Regions from separate parts of the Bacillus sp. FSL K6-3431 genome, predicted to be linked through region 3. Evidence: a T-box and tRNA genes for the amino acid it is inferred to sense, from the RefSeq annotation. Region 3 holds a T-box; the other regions hold tRNA genes.

Region 1 (9,692 bases), 1.7 Mb from region 3:
TGAATGCATGAACTATATATTACGAGGTAAGAAGTCGAATGGATAATAAAAATTAAACTTTTTTTGAAAAAGGATTGACACTATATAAAAACCTTGTTATATTAATAAACGTCGCTGCAAACGAAAGTCGCAGAGATCGCAAGAATAAAAAATAAATTTTAAAAAACTCTTGACTAACTCAGTGACAATGAGTTATGATGGTTAAGTCGCTGTCAGAAACTAGCGAACAAGTTTGATCTTTGAAAACTGAACGAAACAAAACGTCAAAAAGTAATACATGTAAGACCAGCAAATGAGCTACAAACACTTTAACGAGAGTTTGATCCTGGCTCAGGACGAACGCTGGCGGCGTGCCTAATACATGCAAGTCGAGCGAATGGAAGGGAGCTTGCTCCCGGAAGTTAGCGGCGGACGGGTGAGTAACACGTGGGCAACCTGCCTGTAAGACTGGGATAACTTCGGGAAACCGGAGCTAATACCGGATAATTTCTTTCTTCTCATGGAGGAAGGTTGAAAGATGGCTCCGGCTATCACTTACAGATGGGCCCGCGGCGCATTAGCTAGTTGGTGAGATAACGGCTCACCAAGGCAACGATGCGTAGCCGACCTGAGAGGGTGATCGGCCACACTGGGACTGAGACACGGCCCAGACTCCTACGGGAGGCAGCAGTAGGGAATCTTCCGCAATGGACGAAAGTCTGACGGAGCAACGCCGCGTGAGTGATGAAGGTTTTCGGATCGTAAAACTCTGTTGTCAGGGAAGAACAAGTATCGGAGTAACTGCCGGTACCTTGACGGTACCTGACCAGAAAGCCACGGCTAACTACGTGCCAGCAGCCGCGGTAATACGTAGGTGGCAAGCGTTGTCCGGAATTATTGGGCGTAAAGCGCGCGCAGGCGGTCCTTTAAGTCTGATGTGAAAGCCCACGGCTCAACCGTGGAAGGTCATTGGAAACTGGGGGACTTGAGTGCAGAAGAGAAGAGCGGAATTCCACGTGTAGCGGTGAAATGCGTAGAGATGTGGAGGAACACCAGTGGCGAAGGCGGCTCTTTGGTCTGTAACTGACGCTGAGGCGCGAAAGCGTGGGGAGCAAACAGGATTAGATACCCTGGTAGTCCACGCCGTAAACGATGAGTGCTAAGTGTTAGAGGGTTTCCGCCCTTTAGTGCTGCAGTTAACGCATTAAGCACTCCGCCTGGGGAGTACGGCCGCAAGGCTGAAACTCAAAGGAATTGACGGGGGCCCGCACAAGCGGTGGAGCATGTGGTTTAATTCGAAGCAACGCGAAGAACCTTACCAGGTCTTGACATCCTCTGACCACCCTAGAGATAGGGATTTCCCCTTCGGGGGACAGAGTGACAGGTGGTGCATGGTTGTCGTCAGCTCGTGTCGTGAGATGTTGGGTTAAGTCCCGCAACGAGCGCAACCCTTAATCTTAGTTGCCAGCATTCAGTTGGGCACTCTAAGGTGACTGCCGGTGACAAACCGGAGGAAGGTGGGGATGACGTCAAATCATCATGCCCCTTATGACCTGGGCTACACACGTGCTACAATGGATGGTACAAAGGGTTGCAAGACCGCGAGGTTTAGCTAATCCCATAAAACCATTCTCAGTTCGGATTGCAGGCTGCAACTCGCCTGCATGAAGCCGGAATCGCTAGTAATCGTGGATCAGCATGCCACGGTGAATACGTTCCCGGGCCTTGTACACACCGCCCGTCACACCACGAGAGTTTGTAACACCCGAAGTCGGTGGGGTAACCCTTACGGGAGCCAGCCGCCGAAGGTGGGACAGATGATTGGGGTGAAGTCGTAACAAGGTAGCCGTATCGGAAGGTGCGGCTGGATCACCTCCTTTCTAAGGAAACTGTTGGCCGCGGTGCCAACATAAACAGACGTTTTTGTTTCGTTCAGTTTTGAGAGGTTAAACTCTCTTATTATTCGTTCTTTGAAAACCAGATAAAATGAGAAGCAATAAACCGAGAAACATCACCTTATGGATTGTATCCGTAAGTATGTATGACCTTTTTTATGATCAGGCAATGAGAAGCTGACGCAGCAATGCATCGCTTATCATGGACCAAATGATTAAGTTAGAAAGGGCGCATGGTGGATGCCTTGGCACTAGGAGCCGATGAAGGACGGGACTAACACCGATATGCTTCGGGGAGCTGTAAGCAAGCGTTATATCCGAAGATTTCCGAATGGGGAAACCCACTGCTCGTAATGGAGTAGTATCTATTTCTGAATACATAGGAAATAGAAGGCAGACCCGGGGAACTGAAACATCTAAGTACCCGGAGGAAGAGAAAGAAACATCGATTCCCTGAGTAGCGGCGAGCGAAACGGGAAAAGCCCAAACCAAGAGGCTTGCCTCTTGGGGTTGTAGGACACTCTATACGGAGTTACAAAGGAACGGGGTAGACGAAGAGGCCTGGAAAGGCCCGCCAGAGAAGGTAACAGCCCTGTAATCGAAACTTCGTTCCCTCCAGAGTGGATCCTGAGTACGGCGGGACACGAGAAATCCCGTCGGAATCTGGGAGGACCATCTCCCAAGGCTAAATACTCCCTAGTGACCGATAGTGAACCAGTACCGTGAGGGAAAGGTGAAAAGCACCCCGGAAGGGGAGTGAAATAGATCCTGAAACCATGTGCCTACAAGTAGTCAGAGCGCGTTAATGCGTGATGGCGTGCCTTTTGTAGAATGAACCGGCGAGTTACGATTTCATGCAAGGTTAAGTTGAAGAGACGGAGCCGCAGCGAAAGCGAGTCTGAATAGGGCGAATAAGTATGAGGTCGTAGACCCGAAACCAGGTGATCTACCCATGTCCAGGGTGAAGGTAAGGTAACACTTACTGGAGGCCCGAACCCACGTACGTTGAAAAGTGCGGGGATGAGGTGTGGGTAGCGGTGAAATTCCAATCGAACCTGGAGATAGCTGGTTCTCTCCGAAATAGCTTTAGGGCTAGCCTCATGGTTAGAGTCTTGGAGGTAGAGCACTGTTTGGACTAGGGGCCCTCAACGGGTTACCGAATTCAGACAAACTCCGAATGCCAAAGACTTATCCATGGGAGTCAGACTGCGAGTGATAAGATCCGTAGTCGAGAGGGAAACAACCCAGACCGCCAGCTAAGGTCCCAAAGTATACGTTAAGTGGAAAAGGATGTGGAGTTGCTTAGACAACCAGGATGTTGGCTCAGAAGCAGCCATCATTTAAAGAGTGCGTAATAGCTCACTGGTCGAGTGACTCTGCGCCGAAAATGTACCGGGGCTAAACGTATCACCGAAGCTGCGGATTGACACCTCTGGTGTCAATGGTAGGAGAGCGTTCTAAGGGCTGTGAAGCTAGACCGGAAGGACTAGTGGAGCGCTTAGAAGTGAGAATGCCGGTATGAGTAGCGAAAGAAGGGTGAGAATCCCTTCCACCGAATGCCCAAGGTTTCCTGAGGAAGGCTCGTCCGCTCAGGGTTAGTCGGGGCCTAAGCCGAGGCCGAAAGGCGTAGGCGATGGATAACAGGTTGATATTCCTGTACCACCTTATTTCCGTTTGAGTAATGGGGGGACGCAGGAGGATAAGGTAAGCGCGCTGCTGGATATGCGCGTCCAAGCAGGTAGGCTGGAGTGGAGGTAAATCCTTCACTCTAAGGCTGAGCTGTGATGGCGAGGGAAATTTAGTACCGAAGTTCCTGATTCCACACTGCCAAGAAAAGCCTCTAGCGAGGAAATAGGTGCCCGTACCGCAAACCGACACAGGTAGGCGAGGAGAGAATCCTAAGGTGATCGAGAGAACTCTCGTTAAGGAACTCGGCAAAATCACCCCGTAACTTCGGGAGAAGGGGTGCTCATTTGGGTGAATAGCCCAGATGAGCCGCAGTGAATAGGCCCAGGCGACTGTTTAGCAAAAACACAGGTCTCTGCGAAGCCGCAAGGCGAAGTATAGGGGCTGACGCCTGCCCGGTGCTGGAAGGTTAAGAGGAGCGCTTAGACTTCGGTCGAAGGTGCGAATTGAAGCCCCAGTAAACGGCGGCCGTAACTATAACGGTCCTAAGGTAGCGAAATTCCTTGTCGGGTAAGTTCCGACCCGCACGAAAGGCGCAACGATCTGGGCACTGTCTCAACGAGAGACTCGGTGAAATTATAGTACCTGTGAAGATGCAGGTTACCCGCGACAGGACGGAAAGACCCCGTGGAGCTTTACTGCAGCCTGATATTGAATGTTGGTGCAGCTTGTACAGGATAGGTAGGAGCCGTAGAAACCGGAGCGCTAGCTTCGGTGGAGGCACTGGTGGGATACTACCCTTGCTGTACTGACATTCTAACCCGCAGCCGTGATCCGGCTGGGAGACAGTGTCTGGCAGGCAGTTTGACTGGGGCGGTCGCCTCCTAAAGAGTAACGGAGGCGCCCAAAGGTTCCCTCAGAATGGTTGGAAATCATTCGCAGAGTGTAAAGGCACAAGGGAGCTTGACTGCGAGACCTACAAGTCGAGCAGGGACGAAAGTCGGGCTTAGTGATCCGGTGGTTCCGCATGGAAGGGCCATCGCTCAACGGATAAAAGCTACCCCGGGGATAACAGGCTTATCTCCCCCAAGAGTTCACATCGACGGGGAGGTTTGGCACCTCGATGTCGGCTCATCGCATCCTGGGGCTGTAGTCGGTCCCAAGGGTTGGGCTGTTCGCCCATTAAAGCGGTACGCGAGCTGGGTTCAGAACGTCGTGAGACAGTTCGGTCCCTATCCGTCGTGGGCGCAGGAAATTTGAGAGGAGCTGTCCTTAGTACGAGAGGACCGGGATGGACGCACCGCTGGTGTACCAGTTGTTCCGCCAGGAGCATCGCTGGGTAGCTATGTGCGGCAGGGATAAGTGCTGAAAGCATCTAAGCATGAAGCCCCCCTCAAGATGAGATTTCCCATAGCGCAAGCTAGTAAGATCCCTGAAAGATGATCAGGTTGATAGGTCCGGTGTGGAAGTGTGGTGACACATGGAGCTGACGGATACTAATCGATCGAGGACTTAATCAAATATGAATTAAATCGATGTTTCACAAGTTTACCTTCTCATTTATCTGGTTTTGAAAGAATGAAAAGTTCTTTTCAATGATCTTCTGTTAAGATCGCCACGTCATGTGGCAACACAGAAGTCAGCACATCCGTGTGCAAGTCTGGTGGCGATAGCGAAGAGGTCACACCCGTTCCCATCTCGAACACGGTAGTTAAGCTCTTCAGCGCCGATGGTAGTTGGGGGTTTCCCCCTGCAAGAGCAGGACGTTGCCAGGCTATAATTATTCCGCAGTAGCTCAGTGGTAGAGCTATCGGCTGTTAACCGATCGGTCGTAGGTTCGAATCCTACCTGCGGAGCCATGCTTCCATAGCTCAGTTGGTAGAGTGCTTCCATGGTAAGGAAGAGGTCACCGGTTCAACCCCGGTTGGAAGCTCCAGGAGAACATTTACATAGTGGCCCCTTGGTCAAGCGGTTAAGACACCGCCCTTTCACGGCGGTATCACGGGTTCGAATCCCGTAGGGGTCACCATTATTTTACTTAGTACAAATATGAGGCTGTTGCATAAATGCACCGCTTATTCTTTTTGAAAAAATGGAGGATTAGCTCAGCTGGGAGAGCATCTGCCTTACAAGCAGAGGGTCGGCGGTTCGAACCCGTCATCCTCCACCATTTTGTGTTGTTAGGCCGGCCTAGCTCAATTGGTAGAGCAACTGACTTGTAATCAGTAGGTTGGGGGTTCAAGTCCTCTGGCCGGCACCATTTTTTTATTTGCATATTTTTAGGTGGGGTAGCGAAGTGGCTAAACGCGGCGGACTGTAAATCCGCTCCCTCCGGGTTCGGCGGTTCGAATCCGCCCCCCACCACCATTTTCCGTAATATGCATATTTATCTGATTTAAGGAAAATATACATAATATTATTTAATCAGTGGGCTATAGCCAAGCGGTAAGGCAACGGACTTTGACTCCGTCACTCGTTGGTTCGAATCCAGCTAGCCCAGCCATTGAGCCATTAGCTCAGTTGGTAGAGCATCTGACTTTTAATCAGAGGGTCGCAGGTTCGAATCCTGCATGGCTCATTAAAAAAATTAATGATATGAAAGATTTAACTTAAGAGTATCTTAAGCTAATACAATTAATTGCCCTGTTATTGAACAGGGCTTTTTGTTGTATATAAATAGTTAATTCCTCTACTGAATTTCTGTTGTTTTCTCGCATATATTCATATATATGTGAGCCTGAGTCAATCTTTCCTTTGCATATAAATGATAGATAACAAAAGAGTGAGGGGGAAGACTTCCGTGAAAACGCGACTTTCGATATTAGGAGTACCTATGGATTTAGGTCAAATGCGTAGAGGTGTGGATATGGGGCCGAGTGCAATCCGCTATGCAGGTGTTATTAGTAGACTAGAAAATTTGCATTTTGAAGTGGAAGATCTCGGGGATATCCCTGTTAGAAAACGAGAAAAGAATGTAGAGAATATCTCTTCTTTAAGAAATTTAGATTCAGTTGTATTAGCTAATATTAGTCTTGCGAAAGTAGTGGATGAAGTTATCGGAAAGGGGAATTTTCCTCTCGTAATAGGCGGTGATCATAGCATTGCAATTGGTACTATAGCTGGTGTTGCGAGACATTATAATCAACTCGGAGTTATTTGGTATGATGCACATGGGGACTTAAATACGCAAGAAACTTCTCCATCTGGAAATATCCATGGAATGCCACTTGCTGTAAGTTTAGGGATAGGACATCCTTCACTCACGAATATTGGTGGATATAAGCCTAAAATAAGGCCAGAAAATATAGTTATCATTGGCGCAAGGGACCTAGACCAAGGTGAAAAGGAGCTAATAAAAGAAAAAAACATTAAAGTATATACAATGCATGAAATTGACAGGTTAAGCATGACAAAGGTAATAGAGGAAGCCATTATTTATTTAAAAGGGCGGACAGATGGTGTTCATTTATCATTTGATTTAGATTGCCTAGATCCGCATGATGCTCCAGGTGTTGGAACCCCAGTACTTGGGGGTGTTAGTTATCGTGAAAGTCATTTGGCGATGGAAATGTTTGCGGAATCAGGATTAATAACATCTGTGGAGTTTGTAGAAGTAAATCCAATTTTAGATGAAAGAAATAAAACAGCTGAAATTGCAGTGGCATTGGCGGGTTCACTTTTCGGGGAGAAGTTATTGTAAAAGATGGCAGTAGTTCCTTTCATGAACTACTGCTCTTTGAAATCCAGTGTTAATGCTTGATATATGTTCAACAGCTTGTCCAAGTGATCGCTAATTCGTACGACTCTTTCATCTATAAATGAAGTCGCTAATCCGAGTTCTACCATTTTTCGTCTATTCTCTTCTATTATCATTAATAATTCACTTTTTCCCATAGTTATTAATACCCCTTTCTATCCGATTTATTATTGTATAGCCCATCTTTTAAAAAAGTAAACCAAAAACAGTAAAAATTTGTTAAGATAGAATGGTGAGTGTTTTTTTATGTTATCCTCAATTCTTTCTATGTAGGTCAAGAGTGAGGAACGACATGATGTTTTCTATAGTATACATCTGTAGAAAACTAAGGCAATTTTTATTTTTTTATTTTGAAACTTTTCTTGATTATATACGTATAAATGGATAACCGCATAGAGCGGGAGGTAGAGTGAGAAATGGATGCGATCGTTAACGAAAGAATAAAGCAAGTGTTGAAAGGCGATCAAGAAGCTTTTGGTGACATTGTGGAAATATATAAAGATAGATTATTCCAACTGAGTTACCGTATGCTTGGAAACAGGCATGAAGCAGAAGATATAGCTCAAGAAGCGTTTGTTAGGGCATATGTTAATATTCACAGTTTTAATCAAAGTAAAAAGTTTTCTACATGGATTTATCGAATTGCTACGAATCTTTGCATTGATAGAATCAGAAAGAAAAAACCCGATTATTTTTTAGATGCAGAGGTCTCGGGGGCCGAAGGCTTAACGATGTATTCAAAAATTGCTGCTGAAGGTAAGTCCCCAGACAAAGAAGTAGAAACGATGGAGTTGCAAGAGATTGTTCAAAGAGAAATTTTACGATTACCTGATAAATATAGGACTGTGATCGTATTAAGATATATGGATGAGCTGTCGTTAAATGAAATCAGTGAAGTATTGGAAATCCCACTGGGTACAGTGAAGACCCGTGTATATCGAGGCCGGGAAGCGCTGCGTAAGCAGCTGCATAATTTTTAGTAAAGGTGGGAAGGAAATTGAAGGCATGTCCTGAAGAGATCGTTCTCTATATGCAAGAATATTTAGATGGTGATTTGTCTCGGGAAGATGAGCAAGTGTTAAAAGAACATTTACAGAAATGTTCTTCTTGCCAAACACATTTCCAAGAATTAAAAAGGACGATTGCTTATGTTAAGAGCACATCACATATACGAGTGTCTAAAGATTTCACTGCTAACGTGATGGGAAGATTGCCAAAGGAAAAGAATAGTATTGGCATGAAACGTTGGCTTCGTCACCACCCCTTACTTGCGGCCGCATCTTTATTTTTAATTCTAATGGCTGGAAGTGTTTTAGGTATGTGGAATGATGATCAAAAGTTTTCTGTTACTACGCGGGAGAACCTTATAGTTGAAAATGGTGTAGTAATTGTTCCCGAGGGTGAAGTAATAGAGGGGAATATTACAGTGAAAAATGGAAGCCTAAGAATAGAAGGAATAGTAAATGGTAGTGTAACGATCATAAATGGAGAACGGTATATGGCTTCTGCTGGTAATGTTACAGGAGACATAGAAGAAATTGACGAAATGTTTGAATGGATATGGTATAAAATGAAAGCTGGTAGCAAGAAAGTAATCAACCTCTTTGAAGAGAAATAGCCTATAAAGGAGAGACTTAATAAGAATTGGTCAAATTTGGCCATATTCTTGTTAAGTCTCTAGTTTTTTCTAAATAGCGAACAATAGATAGGATATGTTATAATAAATAGGTTATTTGAAGATAATCATAAATGAATGAATTGAAGTGTTAGATTGAAAAAATAGATGGGGGAAAGAATATGCCGTTTGCAGATTTTACCATCATGGACTATTTGTCCCGCATTATAGATATATTCCTCGTTTGGTTTGTCATATATAAACTTATTATGGTAATTCGCGGAACAAAGGCCGTTCAGCTTTTAAAAGGTATTTTTGTCATCATTATTGTATTTATGTTAAGTGACTTCCTCCATTTAAACACATTAAACTGGATAATGGAAAGAGTGATTGATTGGGGTTTCCTAGCTATCATTATCATATTTCAGCCCGAATTACGGCGCACACTTGAACAAGTGGGGCGTGGGAAGATATTTTTAAGAAGCGGATTAAATGAAGATGAGGAAAGAAAGCAAATGGTTGATTCTATTGCAGAGGCAGTTAATTATATGGCGAAACGTCGAATAGGTGCATTAATCTCATTAGAAAGAGAAACAGGGATGGGAGATTATATTGAAACGGGCATCCAGTTGAACTCTAACCTAACACCTGAATTATTAATTAACATTTTCATTCCAAATACTCCACTTCATGATGGGGCGGTCGTTATTCAAAAAGCACAAATTGCCGCAGCAGCGTGCTACTTACCATTATCTGAAAGTCCGTTTATTTCAAAAGAGCTTGGCACAAGGCATAGGGCGGCACTTGGAATTAGTGAAGT
Region 2 (9,692 bases), 1.8 Mb from region 3:
AACTGAGAATGGTTTTATGGGATTAGCTAAACCTCGCGGTCTTGCAACCCTTTGTACCATCCATTGTAGCACGTGTGTAGCCCAGGTCATAAGGGGCATGATGATTTGACGTCATCCCCACCTTCCTCCGGTTTGTCACCGGCAGTCACCTTAGAGTGCCCAACTGAATGCTGGCAACTAAGATTAAGGGTTGCGCTCGTTGCGGGACTTAACCCAACATCTCACGACACGAGCTGACGACAACCATGCACCACCTGTCACTCTGTCCCCCGAAGGGGAAATCCCTATCTCTAGGGTGGTCAGAGGATGTCAAGACCTGGTAAGGTTCTTCGCGTTGCTTCGAATTAAACCACATGCTCCACCGCTTGTGCGGGCCCCCGTCAATTCCTTTGAGTTTCAGCCTTGCGGCCGTACTCCCCAGGCGGAGTGCTTAATGCGTTAACTGCAGCACTAAAGGGCGGAAACCCTCTAACACTTAGCACTCATCGTTTACGGCGTGGACTACCAGGGTATCTAATCCTGTTTGCTCCCCACGCTTTCGCGCCTCAGCGTCAGTTACAGACCAAAGAGCCGCCTTCGCCACTGGTGTTCCTCCACATCTCTACGCATTTCACCGCTACACGTGGAATTCCGCTCTTCTCTTCTGCACTCAAGTCCCCCAGTTTCCAATGACCTTCCACGGTTGAGCCGTGGGCTTTCACATCAGACTTAAAGGACCGCCTGCGCGCGCTTTACGCCCAATAATTCCGGACAACGCTTGCCACCTACGTATTACCGCGGCTGCTGGCACGTAGTTAGCCGTGGCTTTCTGGTCAGGTACCGTCAAGGTACCGGCAGTTACTCCGATACTTGTTCTTCCCTGACAACAGAGTTTTACGATCCGAAAACCTTCATCACTCACGCGGCGTTGCTCCGTCAGACTTTCGTCCATTGCGGAAGATTCCCTACTGCTGCCTCCCGTAGGAGTCTGGGCCGTGTCTCAGTCCCAGTGTGGCCGATCACCCTCTCAGGTCGGCTACGCATCGTTGCCTTGGTGAGCCGTTATCTCACCAACTAGCTAATGCGCCGCGGGCCCATCTGTAAGTGATAGCCGAAGCCATCTTTCAACCTTCCTCCATGAGAAGAAAGAAATTATCCGGTATTAGCTCCGGTTTCCCGAAGTTATCCCAGTCTTACAGGCAGGTTGCCCACGTGTTACTCACCCGTCCGCCGCTAACTTCCGGGAGCAAGCTCCCTTCCATTCGCTCGACTTGCATGTATTAGGCACGCCGCCAGCGTTCGTCCTGAGCCAGGATCAAACTCTCGTTAAAGTGTTTGTAGCTCATTTGCTGGTCTTACATGTATTACTTTTTGACGTTTTGTTTCGTTCAGTTTTCAAAGATCAAACTTATTTTCTGCCTTCTGATTGCGACTTATCTATAATATCACTATTAAAAGCATTTGTCAACACATTCTTTTGGTGGAGCCTAACGGGATCGAACCGTTGACCTCCTGCGTGCAAGGCAGGCGCTCTCCCAGCTGAGCTAAGGCCCCATTAAAATCTATTGAAAGTGGTCGGGAAGACAGGATTCGAACCTGCGACCCCTTGGTCCCAAACCAAGTGCTCTACCAAGCTGAGCTACTTCCCGTTTTAAATGGCGCGCCCGGCAGAAGTCGAATCCACAACCTTCTGATCCGTAGTCAGACGCTCTATCCAATTGAGCTACGGGCGCATATAAATGGTGCCGAGAACCGGAATCGAACCGGTACGGTAGTCACCTACCGCAGGATTTTAAGTCCTGTGCGTCTGCCAGTTCCGCCACCCCGGCACTACTTTGGAGCGGAAGACGGGATTCGAACCCGCGACCCCCACCTTGGCAAGGTGATGTTCTACCACTGAACTACTTCCGCGTTTGAAATTGGCATTTTAGAACCTGCATAGTTTATAGGACATAATTGCCCTTAGCAGATATTAATTAAGTGCGGGTGAAGGGAGTCGAACCCCCACGCCTTGCGGCACTAGATCCTAAGTCTAGCGTGTCTGCCAGTTCCACCACACCCGCATAAAATGGTGAGCCATGCAGGATTCGAACCTGCGACCCTCTGATTAAAAGTCAGATGCTCTACCAACTGAGCTAATGGCTCGTACATAACATATATCCTTTTATAATTTAACATTAAAAAACTGGTGCCGGCCAGAGGACTTGAACCCCCAACCTACTGATTACAAGTCAGTTGCTCTACCAATTGAGCTAGGCCGGCAATGAAAATGGTGGAGGATGACGGGTTCGAACCGCCGACCCTCTGCTTGTAAGGCAGATGCTCTCCCAGCTGAGCTAATCCTCCATTTTAAAAATAATCATAAGGTACATAAACTTCATTTTTTTCAATTACACACTTGTTGACTCCCTTAATTTCTCGGTCGTTTCCTTATAAGTGTTTATTTCTTCTAAAACAACATTTCAAAAAATATCATTTCGCCTGGCAACGTCCTGCTCTTGCAGGGGGAAACCCCCAACTACCATCGGCGCTGAAGAGCTTAACTACCGTGTTCGAGATGGGAACGGGTGTGACCTCTTCGCTATCGCCACCAGACTTGCACACGGATGTGCTGACTTCTGTGTTGCCACATGACGTGACGATCTTAACAGAAGATCATTGAAAAGAACTTTTCATTCTTTCAAAACCAGATAAATGAGAAGGTAAACGTGTGAAACATCGATTTGATTCATATTAGATTAAGTCCTCGATCGATTAGTATCCGTCAGCTCCATGTGTCGCCACACTTCCACGCCGGACCTATCAACCTGATCATCTTTCAGGGATCTTACTAGCTTGCGCTATGGGAAATCTCATCTTGAGGGGGGCTTCATGCTTAGATGCTTTCAGCACTTATCCCTGCCGCACATAGCTACCCAGCGATGCTCCTGGCGGAACAACTGGTACACCAGCGGTGCGTCCATCCCGGTCCTCTCGTACTAAGGACAGCTCCTCTCAAATTTCCTGCGCCCACGACGGATAGGGACCGAACTGTCTCACGACGTTCTGAACCCAGCTCGCGTACCGCTTTAATGGGCGAACAGCCCAACCCTTGGGACCGACTACAGCCCCAGGATGCGATGAGCCGACATCGAGGTGCCAAACCTCCCCGTCGATGTGAACTCTTGGGGGAGATAAGCCTGTTATCCCCGGGGTAGCTTTTATCCGTTGAGCGATGGCCCTTCCATGCGGAACCACCGGATCACTAAGCCCGACTTTCGTCCCTGCTCGACTTGTAGGTCTCGCAGTCAAGCTCCCTTGTGCCTTTACACTCTGCGAATGATTTCCAACCATTCTGAGGGAACCTTTGGGCGCCTCCGTTACTCTTTAGGAGGCGACCGCCCCAGTCAAACTGCCTGCCAGACACTGTCTCCCAGCCGGATCACGGCTGCGGGTTAGAATGTCAGTACAGCAAGGGTAGTATCCCACCAGTGCCTCCACCGAAGCTAGCGCTCCGGTTTCTACGGCTCCTACCTATCCTGTACAAGCTGCACCAACATTCAATATCAGGCTGCAGTAAAGCTCCACGGGGTCTTTCCGTCCTGTCGCGGGTAACCTGCATCTTCACAGGTACTATAATTTCACCGAGTCTCTCGTTGAGACAGTGCCCAGATCGTTGCGCCTTTCGTGCGGGTCGGAACTTACCCGACAAGGAATTTCGCTACCTTAGGACCGTTATAGTTACGGCCGCCGTTTACTGGGGCTTCAATTCGCACCTTCGACCGAAGTCTAAGCGCTCCTCTTAACCTTCCAGCACCGGGCAGGCGTCAGCCCCTATACTTCGCCTTGCGGCTTCGCAGAGACCTGTGTTTTTGCTAAACAGTCGCCTGGGCCTATTCACTGCGGCTCATCTGGGCTATTCACCCAAATGAGCACCCCTTCTCCCGAAGTTACGGGGTGATTTTGCCGAGTTCCTTAACGAGAGTTCTCTCGATCACCTTAGGATTCTCTCCTCGCCTACCTGTGTCGGTTTGCGGTACGGGCACCTATTTCCTCGCTAGAGGCTTTTCTTGGCAGTGTGGAATCAGGAACTTCGGTACTAAATTTCCCTCGCCATCACAGCTCAGCCTTAGAGTGAAGGATTTACCTCCACTCCAGCCTACCTGCTTGGACGCGCATATCCAGCAGCGCGCTTACCTTATCCTCCTGCGTCCCCCCATTACTCAAACGGAAATAAGGTGGTACAGGAATATCAACCTGTTATCCATCGCCTACGCCTTTCGGCCTCGGCTTAGGCCCCGACTAACCCTGAGCGGACGAGCCTTCCTCAGGAAACCTTGGGCATTCGGTGGAAGGGATTCTCACCCTTCTTTCGCTACTCATACCGGCATTCTCACTTCTAAGCGCTCCACTAGTCCTTCCGGTCTAGCTTCACAGCCCTTAGAACGCTCTCCTACCATTGACACCAGAGGTGTCAATCCGCAGCTTCGGTGATACGTTTAGCCCCGGTACATTTTCGGCGCAGAGTCACTCGACCAGTGAGCTATTACGCACTCTTTAAATGATGGCTGCTTCTGAGCCAACATCCTGGTTGTCTAAGCAACTCCACATCCTTTTCCACTTAACGTATACTTTGGGACCTTAGCTGGCGGTCTGGGTTGTTTCCCTCTCGACTACGGATCTTATCACTCGCAGTCTGACTCCCATGGATAAGTCTTTGGCATTCGGAGTTTGTCTGAATTCGGTAACCCGTTGAGGGCCCCTAGTCCAAACAGTGCTCTACCTCCAAGACTCTAACCATGAGGCTAGCCCTAAAGCTATTTCGGAGAGAACCAGCTATCTCCAGGTTCGATTGGAATTTCACCGCTACCCACACCTCATCCCCGCACTTTTCAACGTACGTGGGTTCGGGCCTCCAGTAAGTGTTACCTTACCTTCACCCTGGACATGGGTAGATCACCTGGTTTCGGGTCTACGACCTCATACTTATTCGCCCTATTCAGACTCGCTTTCGCTGCGGCTCCGTCTCTTCAACTTAACCTTGCATGAAATCGTAACTCGCCGGTTCATTCTACAAAAGGCACGCCATCACGCATTAACGCGCTCTGACTACTTGTAGGCACATGGTTTCAGGATCTATTTCACTCCCCTTCCGGGGTGCTTTTCACCTTTCCCTCACGGTACTGGTTCACTATCGGTCACTAGGGAGTATTTAGCCTTGGGAGATGGTCCTCCCAGATTCCGACGGGATTTCTCGTGTCCCGCCGTACTCAGGATCCACTCTGGAGGGAACGAAGTTTCGATTACAGGGCTGTTACCTTCTCTGGCGGGCCTTTCCAGGCCTCTTCGTCTACCCCGTTCCTTTGTAACTCCGTATAGAGTGTCCTACAACCCCAAGAGGCAAGCCTCTTGGTTTGGGCTTTTCCCGTTTCGCTCGCCGCTACTCAGGGAATCGATGTTTCTTTCTCTTCCTCCGGGTACTTAGATGTTTCAGTTCCCCGGGTCTGCCTTCTATTTCCTATGTATTCAGAAATAGATACTACTCCATTACGAGCAGTGGGTTTCCCCATTCGGAAATCTTCGGATATAACGCTTGCTTACAGCTCCCCGAAGCATATCGGTGTTAGTCCCGTCCTTCATCGGCTCCTAGTGCCAAGGCATCCACCATGCGCCCTTTCTAACTTAATCATTTGGTCCATGATAAGCGATGCATTGCTGCGTCAGCTTCTCATTGCCTGATCATAAAAAAGGTCATACATACTTACGGATACAATCCATAAGGTGATGTTTCTCGGTTTATTGCTTCTCATTTTATCTGGTTTTCAAAGAACGAATAATAAGAGAGTTTAACCTCTCAAAACTGAACGAAACAAAAACGTCTGTTTATGTTGGCACCGCGGCCAACAGTTTCCTTAGAAAGGAGGTGATCCAGCCGCACCTTCCGATACGGCTACCTTGTTACGACTTCACCCCAATCATCTGTCCCACCTTCGGCGGCTGGCTCCCGTAAGGGTTACCCCACCGACTTCGGGTGTTACAAACTCTCGTGGTGTGACGGGCGGTGTGTACAAGGCCCGGGAACGTATTCACCGTGGCATGCTGATCCACGATTACTAGCGATTCCGGCTTCATGCAGGCGAGTTGCAGCCTGCAATCCGAACTGAGAATGGTTTTATGGGATTAGCTAAACCTCGCGGTCTTGCAACCCTTTGTACCATCCATTGTAGCACGTGTGTAGCCCAGGTCATAAGGGGCATGATGATTTGACGTCATCCCCACCTTCCTCCGGTTTGTCACCGGCAGTCACCTTAGAGTGCCCAACTGAATGCTGGCAACTAAGATTAAGGGTTGCGCTCGTTGCGGGACTTAACCCAACATCTCACGACACGAGCTGACGACAACCATGCACCACCTGTCACTCTGTCCCCCGAAGGGGAAATCCCTATCTCTAGGGTGGTCAGAGGATGTCAAGACCTGGTAAGGTTCTTCGCGTTGCTTCGAATTAAACCACATGCTCCACCGCTTGTGCGGGCCCCCGTCAATTCCTTTGAGTTTCAGCCTTGCGGCCGTACTCCCCAGGCGGAGTGCTTAATGCGTTAACTGCAGCACTAAAGGGCGGAAACCCTCTAACACTTAGCACTCATCGTTTACGGCGTGGACTACCAGGGTATCTAATCCTGTTTGCTCCCCACGCTTTCGCGCCTCAGCGTCAGTTACAGACCAAAGAGCCGCCTTCGCCACTGGTGTTCCTCCACATCTCTACGCATTTCACCGCTACACGTGGAATTCCGCTCTTCTCTTCTGCACTCAAGTCCCCCAGTTTCCAATGACCTTCCACGGTTGAGCCGTGGGCTTTCACATCAGACTTAAAGGACCGCCTGCGCGCGCTTTACGCCCAATAATTCCGGACAACGCTTGCCACCTACGTATTACCGCGGCTGCTGGCACGTAGTTAGCCGTGGCTTTCTGGTCAGGTACCGTCAAGGTACCGGCAGTTACTCCGATACTTGTTCTTCCCTGACAACAGAGTTTTACGATCCGAAAACCTTCATCACTCACGCGGCGTTGCTCCGTCAGACTTTCGTCCATTGCGGAAGATTCCCTACTGCTGCCTCCCGTAGGAGTCTGGGCCGTGTCTCAGTCCCAGTGTGGCCGATCACCCTCTCAGGTCGGCTACGCATCGTTGCCTTGGTGAGCCGTTATCTCACCAACTAGCTAATGCGCCGCGGGCCCATCTGTAAGTGATAGCCGGAGCCATCTTTCAACCTTCCTCCATGAGAAGAAAGAAATTATCCGGTATTAGCTCCGGTTTCCCGAAGTTATCCCAGTCTTACAGGCAGGTTGCCCACGTGTTACTCACCCGTCCGCCGCTAACTTCCGGGAGCAAGCTCCCTTCCATTCGCTCGACTTGCATGTATTAGGCACGCCGCCAGCGTTCGTCCTGAGCCAGGATCAAACTCTCGTTAAAGTGTTTGTAGCTCATTTGCTGGTCTTACATGTATTACTTTTTGACGTTTTGTTTCGTTCAGTTTTCAAAGATCAAACTTTTTTGTCTGCTTCTGACAGCGACTTTACTATCTTACCAAAACTAAATTAGTAAGTCAACAACTTTTTTATTTTATTTTTTCTTTCAGTTGGTTGTCTCGAACAGGCACGAGTAATAATATACCACCTTTTCTTTGTTGTGGCAATAGCTTTTTAGAATAAGTTTAAATTTATTTTATTTTCACATGAAAAGTAGTAACTCCCCTGCCGTAGCAAGGGAGTATTATTATATTAATCTCGATTTCTCATTAACGGGAATAATAGTACATCTCTTATTGATGGAGAATTAGTCAACAGCATGACTAAGCGATCAATCCCTATACCTAGACCCCCTGTTGGCGGCATTCCATATTCCAGCGCTTCAATAAAGTCTTCGTCCATTCCATGGGCTTCATCATTACCTTGTTCACGCTCAAGCAACTGACTTTCGAAACGTTGCCTTTGATCAATCGGGTCATTCAACTCTGTAAACGCATTTGCGTGTTCACGGCCAACAATAAAGAGTTCAAAGCGATCCGTAAATCTTGGATCTTCCTCATTTTTTTTCGCAAGTGGCGAAATTTCTACCGGATGACCATAAATAAACGTTGGCTGTATTAACTTTTCTTCCACATGCTGCTCAAAAAATTCGTTAAGAATATGACCATAAGTCATATGCTCAGTTATAGCAACATTATGTTCTTTAGCTAACTGCCGCGCTTCCTTATCCGTCATGTCTTTCCAGAAATCTACTCCACTGTATTCTTTTACTGCATCAACCATATGAAGTCGACGCCATTTCGGTTCAAGATTAATTTCTTGTTCTCCATATTTTATAGATGTAGAACCGAGTACTTCTTTAGCTATATGTGCAACCATATTTTCTGTTAGTTCCATGATATCATTATAATCTGCATATGCTTCATATAACTCAATCATTGTAAATTCAGGGTTATGTCTAGTTGAAACCCCTTCGTTACGGAAAACCCGGCCAATCTCATATACCTTTTCTAGTCCGCCAACGATTAGCCTCTTCAAGTGTAATTCAATTGCTATTCTCATGAAAAACGGCATGTCCAATGCATTATGATGGGTTTCAAATGGGCGAGCAGCCGCTCCACCTGCTATTGAATGCAGCATTGGCGTTTCTACTTCAAGGAAGCCTTGTTGATCAAGATAACGCCTCATTGATTGGATTATCAAACTACGCGCAATAAAAGTTTCCTTACTATCTTGATTTGTAATTAAATCTAAATAACGTTGGCGATATCTTTGTTCCACATCCTTTAAACCATGAAACTTCTCTGGCAACGGACGCAGCGCTTTAGTCAAATGCGTAAATTCCTTCGCTTTAATAGAGAGTTCACCAACTTTTGTTTTAAATACAGTTCCAGTAACTCCAACAAGATCACCAAGATCCGAAGTAGTAAACAGATTGTATTGTTTTTCACCAACTACATCTTGTCTAACATAGATTTGTATTTGACCAGGTAAATCCTGAATATGTGCAAAGCCAGCTTTTCCTTTGCCACGTTTTGTCATAAGTCGACCAGCTAACGTCACAACGATTGCCATTTCTTCTAACTCTTCTTTTGATAAAACATCAAACTGTTCCTTGATTTCTTTCGTATTATGCGTTCTTTCATATCTCTTTCCGAAAGGATCAAGACCCCCTTCACGCATTGAATCCATTTTATTACGTCTAACCTGCAGTTGATCGTTTAACTCTTCATGACTCATTCTTTACACTCCAATCTATTTATATAGCCAATGAAAAAAATTAGATATCCTTTTATTATTGTACACAATTATACTTAGTCAAACACCCTTGAACTTTCAGCTTCTAAAAAAACAACTGCCAGCATCGACTGGCAGTGTATGAAATATGGTTATCCCGCTTGCATTTCCTTTATTGACGCAATTTCTACAATCTCATCTAACAAGCAAATCAGATCTTCCCTTGTATGCATTCATTAATCGCGTTTCTTATTTTTCCATTTCTACGAATTCCTTTTAAATACCATGTAGCATGCTTTCGCATTTCCCGAACTGCTAATTTTCTCCCTTTAGCCCGATCAGGCGATCAAGATGAAGCTTACAAACATCCATCTTTTCCTGTACAGTAGGTTCACCTATCAAAATACCCGTTTCTAGGTATTTGACTGTTTGGTAAATCATCCATCTCTACTTATTAATTTTCGTTTCGAACA
Region 3 (9,692 bases):
TTTCACTATCTTTTGCCTTAAGCATTAACTTAATCTGTTTACTCATCGGTGTATTTACTTCTGCACGGATATTTCGAACGGAACGAATGATATCCATTAACAGTTTCATTTCACTTGCAGCTTGTTCATCCGTAAATTGTTCATTTACTGTTGGCCATGCTGCTACAGTAATTGATTCACCTTCATGCGGTAGGTTTTGCCAAATTTCTTCAGATATGAAAGGCATGAATGGATGGATAAGTCGCATCGTGTTATCTAATACATATGCCAATACAGAACGAGTCGTCTTTTTAGCCGCTTCATCTTCCCCATATAATGGAAGTTTCGCCATTTCAATATACCAATCACATAATTCATCCCAAATGAAATTGTATAAAGCTCTGCCAACTTCTCCAAATTCATATTTGTCTGCAAGTTTCGTTACAGTGTCGATCGTGTTGTTAAGGCGTGTTAGGATCCATTTATCCGCAACGGATTTTTCACCTGACAGATCAATTTCATTATATTCGAGGCCATCCATATTCAATAATGCGAATCGAGAAGCATTCCAAATTTTATTAGCGAAGTTCCAGATTGATTCAATTTTTTCCATACTAAATCTGAGATCCTGACCTGGTGAGCTTCCTGTTGTTAAGAAGTACCGAAGCGAATCAGCTCCATATTGATCAATAACATCCATTGGGTCGATACCATTTCCAAGTGATTTACTCATTTTACGTCCATCTTCTGCACGAATGAGGCCGTGAATAAGTACATCTTGAAAAGGCCGCTTGCCTGTAAATTCTATGCCTTGGAAAATCATTCTCGAAACCCAGAACGAGATGATATCATAACCCGTTACAAGAGCATTATTCGGATAATACCGTTGGAAGTCTCCCGCATCAAGATCTGGCCAACCCATCGTAGAAAATGGCCATAATGCGGAACTAAACCATGTATCCAACACATCATTGTCCTGTTCCCAATTCTCTTCATCCGCAGGTGCCACATTTCCAACATACACTTCTCCAGTCTCTTTATGGTACCAAGCTGGTATACGATGCCCCCACCATAACTGACGTGAAATACACCAATCATGAATGTTTTCCATCCAGTGTAAATACGTTTTCTCAAATCGATCTGGAATAAAATTCACTTTTTCTTCTTGTTTTTGCAAGTCAATCGCTTGATCTGCAAGTGGTTGCATACTAACGAACCATTGTGTCGATAAATACGGTTCTACAACTGCACCGCTACGCTCTGAATGACCGACTGAATGCATATGGTCTTCAATTTGGAATAGTACCCCTTGTTCTTGCAAATCTTTGACGATTTGTTTCCGACATTCAAAACGATCCATCCCTTGATATTTATTAGCATTTTCATTCATCGTACCATCTTCATTCATCACGAGTATTCGCTCTAAATTGTGGCGATTGCCGATTTCAAAATCATTAGGATCATGTGCTGGGGTGATTTTCACTGCACCTGAACCAAAGTCTTGATCCACATAGTCATCGGCAACGATCGGAATTTCTCGACCAATGATAGGCAAAATGACAGTTTTGCCAATTAAATGTTGGTAGCGTTCGTCATCTGGATGAACAGCTACCGCCGTATCACCTAACATCGTCTCAGGTCTTGTAGTTGCTACTTCAATCGCGCCAGAACCGTCTGCAAGTGGGTAACGCATATGGTAAAATGCGCCCTGTACATCTTTATGAATTACTTCAATATCTGATAAAGCTGTTTTCGTTGCAGGATCCCAATTAATTATATATTCGCCTCTATAAATCAGTTTTTTATTATAAAGCGTAACAAACACTTCTCTTACAGCTTTAGAAAGACCTTCATCAAGCGTAAAACGTTCACGTGAATAATCTAAACCAAGTCCGAGTTTTGACCATTGTTGACGAATAAAATCTGCATACTCTGCTTTCCATTTCCAAATTTCTTCCACAAACTTTTCACGTCCGAGATCATATCGCGAGATCCCTTCTTCACGTAGCTTTTCTTCCACTCTAGCTTGAGTAGCTATCCCAGCATGATCCATACCCGGGAGCCACAGAACGTCATAACCTTGCATTCTTTTCATTCTCGTTAAAATATCTTGCAAAGCAGTATCCCATGCATGACCAAGATGTAGACGTCCTGTTACGTTTGGAGGAGGAATAACAATTGTATAAGGCTTTTTATTTGGATCATTATTCGCTTCGAAAAACTTTCCATCAAGCCACCACTGATATCTACCTTTTTCAATTCTTTGTGGTTCATATTTTGTCGGCATCGTAATATTATTATTATTTTCCAACTTTATCCTCCTAGAAAAATCTTTATTTGTAGTAAATGTCGTCTAACTTCAGTGCTATCGTGAAAGCTTAAGCTCCCACAATGCGGGTCATAACGGCGTTGCCACAGGACGTTGCGTTCTTAGCCGTTGTTCCTTTAATAAAAAACACAAAAACCCCCCTCGTCAAAAGGACGAAGGGAGCGGATTCGCGGTACCACCTTTTTTCACGGATGCATGCAACTACCACATACGCCCGGCACTTAACTTAATAACGGTTCTACACCGGCTTCCATTACTCATTATTTTCACGGAAGCTGCTCAAGGGTGACTTTCCAATGTTTCTACTTAAGAAATCTCACAGCATTGATTTCTCTCTCTGAAAGCAGAATGCCAAAGTACTCTTCCCTATCTTAGCAATTAGTCGATCATTCATTTATATATAATATTAGCGAAAATCATATATGATTGTCAATGATTATTATGTCTTTTTATCAGGATAGGCAGATACAATGCAGTTTATACTGTCTAGGCACAAATTTATTTTCTCTACATAATTTATGGTATCAGATATTCAGGGAGGTTTATTGATGAAAAACAAATTCAATCAGTATACATTTCAATCGTGGATGAGGACATTTAAAGGGGCATGCAGGCAGCTCGTTGTCCCCTTCGCTATATTCCAAACGATCAGGACTTTTATTTTCCCTACTACAGTCGATGTTTTATTATTAGCAATCTTTATTGGTTTGGCTCTTGCCTTTCATTATGAATGGTTATAATAATGAATAACTACGGAGCGAGCAAAAGGCTATCTGTTAAAAATCAGGTTAGGAACACACATTATCCTGTGCAGTGTTCGTGGATTCCCTTCACTCGGCTTTGTGTACATTTGAAGTAAGACATTTACAGTTTTTTTTAATGGAAATCAGTAAAAGTTTTATACTTGCTTAACTAACAAAAAACCCTCCACTATTTAGTCGGAAGGTTGCGATTGTTCCATTTGTTTTTTTCTTTGCTCCGTTTCATTTAATGTCATGACGATATATTCTGTATTTTTCATTTGCCAATAACAGGTTTGCAATTCACGAATATACTTCATTTCATTTTTTTCTTTTGCCGTTGAAAAATAACTCTCTATCACTCTATAAATCGCCCCTGGTTGGGCTAAGTAACTGAGAAACAAATACATTTCTTCCTCTTTAAATGGAAAATGCCGAAAGTATAACTCTAGCCACTCTACACTCTCATTAAATTGCTTTGGATGCGTGTTCAGCATTCTCGATAAGAATGGCAATAAATCGTGTATGGGTGAGGCAGTTCTGGACTTTTCAAGGTTAGAAAAGAAACCAAGCCCTTTATCATTATACAAGAAGTGTTCAGTAGAAAGTTTACCATGGACGATCACACTTCTTGCTTTCGTTTCTTCTAAGGAGGCTTCGTGCCACTCGTTTAATTTTCCAAGTGCATAACGCTGCCCCCCACTAATTTCAGAAAAATAAGTGCAAAACATCAATTGAAAAGGTGACATATACCATGTTTTCTCACTAAACTCAATATATGTTTCTAATGCTTCTTGTTCTTTTTCCCAACGCGCTTTCGTTATGTCAAAATGTTCTTTCCGTTCTTCTTTACTAACAGGAACCTCACGAGCTGAGAGTGTATGAATACGCGCCAATTCACGAAACAACTCATGGTGTTTTTGAGTATGGTCTTCTCTTAACTTATTTTCTAACCATGGCATTAAATAATAAAGATATTTTCCTTCTAAAATGGCATAGCGACCATCTGCTGCAGGAAATATGGGAACAATTCGGTTATAGCCACGCTGGTATAGAAATTGCATATAATAAAGGAAATCAAGACCTTCCTCTGCTCTCATTCTCTTTAATGCATAGTCTCCTTTATCCGTATAAACTTTATAAACTTTGCCGTATTTCTCCACAAATTTAGGGTGAAGTCCATAATATTGTACTATTTTTTTTACCTCTTCATCTGAAATACGCACCATTATATATCACCTGCTTATCTAAAAAAAGCCACTATTCCGTCTTAATTTGATTTTAGCGTGGATACTTTTACAGGTATATATAGTACTTGACCCTCAAATACTTCATGATTTGCTTCTAATTGATTTGCACGTAGGATTTGCTGAACAGACACTTTATATTTATCCGCTAATTCCTGAATCGAATCTCCAGTCTGTACAAAGCAGACCTTAAGCTTCGCTGCAGATTCTTCCTCTTTTCTTGCAAAGAAATCAGAAAATGACATGGATTTATATTTATCTTTTTTCTTTTTCACTTTATTTTTTTCTTCGTTGTCTTTATGTGAATGGGAAGACGACTCTTCATCATATTTGCCATTATTCATATGTGACGAGGATTCCATATACTGTTGGGAACTTTCACTTGGCATGTAGTTTCTCCTTCGTTCCAAAGACCCCACGGCTATTTCTGGCAACTTCGGAAGATGATAATCTAAGGTAGGACGTACATCTGCTAATTCTTTTTCCTTAAAGATAATATTTGCCTCTACTTTAAATGGATCATAAAAACTAGTATCTTCAATTTCTCTTTCCTTCCATTCCTCCCCCCTCGAAACCACTTGAAGCTCTATTGATTCATCCTCGATGGCTTCTTCCTGGTGTTCTGCTTGATGCTTTTCGCTGATTTCCGCTAGAACTTCTGTAGACTTCTCTTCCTGGATTCTTGCTTCTTTTTCTTCTGGCGCTTCTTCAAGTGCTTGGATTTCTTCTGACACTCTTTCAGTCTCTACTGCTATCCGAGTTTCTTCTACAACTTCGTTGCGGGCTTCTATTTGTTTTTCTTCTGACTTCTCTTCACTGATTTCTTCCATAACATCTTCTGATTCTTTCCCCCGAACCTCCAATTGAATTTCTTCTCTTTCTTCTTGCAAAACTTCCTCTTTTAAAGCATGTGCTTCGATATTTTCTTCCGAAATTTCAACTGGCTCTGTGCGACTAGATGCTTCCTCTGTATTAGAAGGTCTCTCTTCCGTATCTTCTCCAGAGTCTATCGTGTCTTCGGAAGGTTCTATATCTTCATAAACACCTCTGATTCCAACGTCTGCTAGCAGTTGTAGACGGCAATTTTCCGGGAATTTGTAATCAAATGAATCAATTTCCACGGAAATTTCCTCCATTTTGTTAATTTTTCTTTTAGGAATTGTAATATCCAATGGGAGTTGGTGGAAAAATTCACTTTCTAACTCATTTCTCATCTCAACAGATTGGATATATTGACGCCCTATATCTAGGAGTTCATCTTCATTTTCTTCATTCGAATGTTTATATTCACCGCTTAATTCGAGCGTGCCTTTTAACACAACATAATCATCTTCATCCAATATTTCTATATGGGGGCTTAATGAAATAGATATAAGTTCCTCTACTTCCTGTCCTCTTTCAAACCAGATAGACTCTTTAACTTTAAATGTAATAGTTGATTCTTTGCGTTCTGGCAATACAGACTCCTCCTTTCAAATCCATAACAAAATAATCATTGGTCAATTACATTCTATGAGCCATACTAATATTTTATGAAAGAAAAAAAGAGGAATGCAATTGCAATTCCTCTTTTCGCTTATTATTTATTTCTATTACTTAATTATGTTAAATGCTTTTTCAGCAGTTGCGATTGTTGCTGCTATATCTTCATCCGTATGCGCAGTGGAGAGGAATAAGCCTTCAAATTGCGACGGCGGTAAGAAAACACCGTTATTGGCCATTTCTTTATAATATGCAGCGAACAGTTTCAAGTCTGATGTTTTAGCATGTTCATAATTATGAACCTCTTGATCGGTGAAGAATATTCCTACCATCGATCCTGCTCTGTTAATCGTATGCGGAATTCCATGTTTTTCAGCTGCCTTTTTTAAACCAGCTTCAAGCATATCAGCCTTGCGATTAAAGTCATCGTATGTTTCAGGTGTAAGTTGAACAAGTGTTTCGTATCCTGCTGTCATTGCAAGCGGATTACCGGACAGCGTTCCAGCTTGATAAATAGTACCACTCGGAGCTATCCGTTCCATTATTTCTGCTTTCCCACCAAATGCGCCAACAGGTAGCCCGCCACCAATTACTTTTCCTAAACATGTAATATCTGGTGTTACACCGAAATACCCCTGTGCGCAATTGTAAGCCACACGGAACCCAGTCATTACTTCATCGAATATTAGCAACGCGCCATATTCACTTGTTACTTCACGCAGGCCTTCTAGGAATCCTGGTAACGGAGGAACGACACCCATGTTTCCAGCTACAGGCTCAACAATTATGCCGGCAATATCTTCTCCATATTCTTTGAAAGCATAGCGAACGCTATCCATATCATTATATGGAACTGTAATCGTATTTTTTGCCACTCCTTCTGGGACACCAGGACTATCTGGTAGACCAAGTGTCGCGACACCAGAACCAGCTTTAATTAAAAGTGAATCACCATGCCCGTGGTAGCAGCCTTCAAATTTCAATATTTTATTGCGGCCAGTATATCCACGTGCCAATCGAAGCGCGCTCATTGTTGCTTCCGTACCAGAAGAGACCATTCTAACAATCTCAATCGAAGGAACACGTTCGATTACTAGTTTTGCTAGTTTATTTTCCATGATGGTCGGTGCACCAAAGCTTGTACCTAATTCAGCAACCTTTTTAATTGATTCTACCACTTGGTCATTTGCATGTCCTAAAATAAGCGGACCCCAAGACAGTACATAGTCAATATATTCATTCCCATCAATATCATAAATACGAGAACCTTTTCCCTTGGACATAAAAATCGGATCCATATCAACTGATTTAAATGCACGCACTGGGCTATTTACCCCGCCCGGGAGCATTGTAACAGCTTCTTTAAAAGCTTGTTTAGATTTTTCATATGAACGCATGAAACAAACCTCCAGTTTTCATATATTTAGTTTGATTCTTTTAGTGCGTGTTCAAAAAGGTGCCAAATTAGAAACAAGAAGTTCGAGGCAAGAAGGTTTTGAGGATCGGAGCGTATGCTTTTAATACGTGAGAACCGGAAAAACCAAGCAACGAAGAAATTCGCCGTTTATCATTTGGTGACTTTTTGAACATCCTCTTTTAACCATCTCGCTACATCTTTTGCAAAATATGTAATGATTAATTCTGCTCCTGCACGTTTGATGCTCGTCAGCATTTCCATTGTCATCGCTTTTTCATCAACCCAACCATTTGCTGCCGCTGCTTTAATCAAGGAATACTCTCCGCTCACATTATAAGCGACAACAGGTGCATTAAAACTGTTTTTCACATCTCGGATAATATCTAAATATGAGAGCGCAGGTTTGACTATAAGGAAATCTGCTCCTTCTTCCATATCTGATTCCGCTTCACGTAATGCTTCTATGCGGTTTGCTGGATCCATTTGATACGTTTTCCGGTCACCAAACTGCGGTGCACTATTAGCCGCATCACGAAATGGTCCGTAAAAAGCAGAAGAATATTTAACAGCATATGACATAATCGGCAGATGTTCAAACCCTGCTTCGTCTAGCCCTTTTCTAATTACCGCCACAAATCCATCCATCATATTAGAAGGTGCAATAATATCAGCGCCTGCTTTTGCTTGGCTAATGGCTGTTTGAACTAATAACTCAAGGCTTGCATCATTTAAGACATCTCCGTTTTCAATGACTCCGCAATGACCATGGTCTGTGTATTCACATAGACAAGTATCTGCAACAACAAGCAAATCCGGCTGATGTTTTTTGACTGTACGAGTTGCCTCTTGAACAATACCATGATCATGATACGCCCCTGTGCCACAATCGTCTTTTTCTTCCGGAACGCCAAATAAAATGATTGCTTTAATCCCAAGACTCACAATTTCTTCAAGTTCTGCTGGTAATTTGTCAAGTGAAATTTGGTAAACACCTGGCATGGAGGCAACTTCATTTTTTTGATTTTTCCCTTCAACAATAAAAAGTGGATAAATAAAATCTTCTGGACGTAGATGTGTTTCTCGAACCATTGCTCTCATACTAGAGGATGCACGTAGTCTTCGATGACGTTTAAATTGGATATTATCCATAATTATAGCTTCCTTTCATTCGCATTTTCAGTAAAGTATGTGCAAAGCTCGGCAAACATGGAATCGATTGTAAACGTTTGTGGACAAACACTAACCTCATATCCTGCCTGCTCCACTGCACGTTTAGTCACTGTGCCAATTGTTGCAATCTCTATTTTTTTCGCGTGATTATCTAGATGATATTGATCGATAATTTTCTTAAAATGATTAAAAGTGGATGGGCTTGTGAACGCTACGATATCAAGCTGATCTTCGGTTAATAATTGAATGAGATTATCTGTTTTTTCTGTTGGATAATACGTGTCATAAACAATCCATTCATCAGCCACAATATGATGTGATCTGAAACTCTCAGCGATTGTTTTACTAGCCAAATTACCTTTAGGTATGAGTACTCTTTTAGCTGAAAGTTCTCTTTCAAAATATTCACGAGCAAAGTCTTCTGCTGTATATACATTTGGCATAAAACGGGATGGCAACTTATAGCGATCAAGTGCTTCCCGTGTTTTTTCACCAACAACAGCAAATTGAATATTACTTTCCCTAAATTGCGACTGATCAATATGGCCTTGAATATGTTGAAAAAAATAGTCCACACCATTTTTGCTTGTGAATATAATCCAATCATACTGAGCAATATTTTTAATAAACAAAGGGCCATTGATATCTTCATGTGCGCGAAAGTCAATAAGTGGCACCATATAAGGAATGCCACCCTTCGACGCAACATTCATACAGAATTTTTCCCCTTGTTCACTTCCCCTTGTTATCAAAACATGCTTACCTGCTAGTGGTAATTGTCCACTGTTCATTGGTCCAATTCTTCTTTTACTTGATCGATTAACGCTTTTGCTCCACGCTCACTTAAAATTGCAGCTGCCTCATCTCCAACAGATTGCGGATTAGAACCGACGACACATTCTTTATAAATAATACGGCCATCAGTTGATGCAACTAGCGCAGTTAACTCAATTTGATTTTCCGCGTTTAATATTCCATAGCCAGCAATCGGTACTTGACAACTACCTTCCATTCTCGTTAAAAAAACACGTTCCGCTTCTACTGTCCGAGCTGTTTGTTCCGAGTTCAATTTAGCAAGTTCAGTAAGTAATTCATGATCATTTTCACGACATTCAATCGCTAATGCTCCTTGTCCAATTGCCGGTAGACAAATTTCCGGTTCTAAGAATTCTGTTACCATCTCTAAGTCCCAACCAATCCGTTTAAGCCCTGCTGCTGCAAGTATAATCGCATCATAACCCTCAGTTTCCAGCTTCTCAAGCCGTGTGTTAATATTTCCACGAATCCATTTAATCTCAAGATCAGGTCGTTTCGCTAATAATTGCGCA

Evidence for each region. The T-box of region 3 lies ahead of MHB53_RS24870 (valine--tRNA ligase). A T-box ahead of a tRNA ligase gene usually reads a tRNA of that ligase, here a tRNA-Val.
Region 1: it has a tRNA-Val gene. The T-box ahead of MHB53_RS24870 (valine--tRNA ligase) is inferred to sense a tRNA for this amino acid. The anticodon was not compared.
Region 2: it has a tRNA-Val gene. The T-box ahead of MHB53_RS24870 (valine--tRNA ligase) is inferred to sense a tRNA for this amino acid. The anticodon was not compared.

Annotation. Positions count from the first base shown of each region.
Region 1 is NZ_JBBOCT010000001.1:3,478,056-3,487,747, forward strand. It holds gene MHB53_RS16905 (hypothetical protein) at 1-46, shown strand, start outside; rRNA gene MHB53_RS16910 (16S ribosomal RNA) at 308-1,859, shown strand; rRNA gene MHB53_RS16915 (23S ribosomal RNA) at 2,088-5,020, shown strand; rRNA gene rrf (5S ribosomal RNA) at 5,160-5,275, shown strand; tRNA gene MHB53_RS16925 (tRNA-Asn) at 5,285-5,359, shown strand; tRNA gene MHB53_RS16930 (tRNA-Thr) at 5,361-5,436, shown strand; tRNA gene MHB53_RS16935 (tRNA-Glu) at 5,455-5,529, shown strand; tRNA gene MHB53_RS16940 (tRNA-Val) at 5,595-5,670, shown strand; tRNA gene MHB53_RS16945 (tRNA-Thr) at 5,685-5,760, shown strand; tRNA gene MHB53_RS16950 (tRNA-Tyr) at 5,783-5,867, shown strand; tRNA gene MHB53_RS16955 (tRNA-Gln) at 5,929-6,003, shown strand; tRNA gene MHB53_RS16960 (tRNA-Lys) at 6,006-6,078, shown strand; gene rocF (arginase) at 6,265-7,200, shown strand; gene MHB53_RS16970 (aspartyl-phosphate phosphatase Spo0E family protein) at 7,227-7,394, opposite strand; gene sigW (RNA polymerase sigma factor SigW) at 7,674-8,237, shown strand; gene MHB53_RS16980 (anti-sigma factor) at 8,255-8,875, shown strand; gene cdaA (diadenylate cyclase CdaA) at 9,055-9,692, shown strand, end outside.
Region 2 is NZ_JBBOCT010000001.1:3,385,239-3,394,930, reverse strand. It holds rRNA gene MHB53_RS16435 (16S ribosomal RNA) at 1-1,310, opposite strand, end outside; tRNA gene MHB53_RS16430 (tRNA-Ala) at 1,458-1,533, opposite strand; tRNA gene MHB53_RS16425 (tRNA-Pro) at 1,552-1,628, opposite strand; tRNA gene MHB53_RS16420 (tRNA-Arg) at 1,636-1,712, opposite strand; tRNA gene MHB53_RS16415 (tRNA-Leu) at 1,720-1,808, opposite strand; tRNA gene MHB53_RS16410 (tRNA-Gly) at 1,816-1,890, opposite strand; tRNA gene MHB53_RS16405 (tRNA-Leu) at 1,961-2,042, opposite strand; tRNA gene MHB53_RS16400 (tRNA-Lys) at 2,049-2,124, opposite strand; tRNA gene MHB53_RS16395 (tRNA-Thr) at 2,166-2,241, opposite strand; tRNA gene MHB53_RS16390 (tRNA-Val) at 2,250-2,325, opposite strand; rRNA gene rrf (5S ribosomal RNA) at 2,459-2,574, opposite strand; rRNA gene MHB53_RS16380 (23S ribosomal RNA) at 2,714-5,646, opposite strand; rRNA gene MHB53_RS16375 (16S ribosomal RNA) at 5,875-7,426, opposite strand; gene lysS (lysine--tRNA ligase) at 7,735-9,222, opposite strand; partial or broken gene MHB53_RS16365 (tRNA-dihydrouridine synthase) at 9,372-9,663, opposite strand; gene MHB53_RS16360 (helix-turn-helix domain-containing protein) at 9,674-9,692, opposite strand, start outside.
Region 3 is NZ_JBBOCT010000001.1:5,220,414-5,230,105, reverse strand. It holds gene MHB53_RS24870 (valine--tRNA ligase) at 1-2,266, opposite strand, end outside; T-box leader at 2,454-2,690, opposite strand; gene MHB53_RS24865 (hypothetical protein) at 2,857-3,048, shown strand; gene ysxE (spore coat protein YsxE) at 3,243-4,277, opposite strand; gene MHB53_RS24855 (LysM peptidoglycan-binding domain-containing protein) at 4,319-5,752, opposite strand; gene hemL (glutamate-1-semialdehyde 2,1-aminomutase) at 5,888-7,174, opposite strand; gene hemB (porphobilinogen synthase) at 7,345-8,343, opposite strand; gene MHB53_RS24840 (uroporphyrinogen-III synthase) at 8,346-9,155, opposite strand; gene hemC (hydroxymethylbilane synthase) at 9,152-9,692, opposite strand, start outside.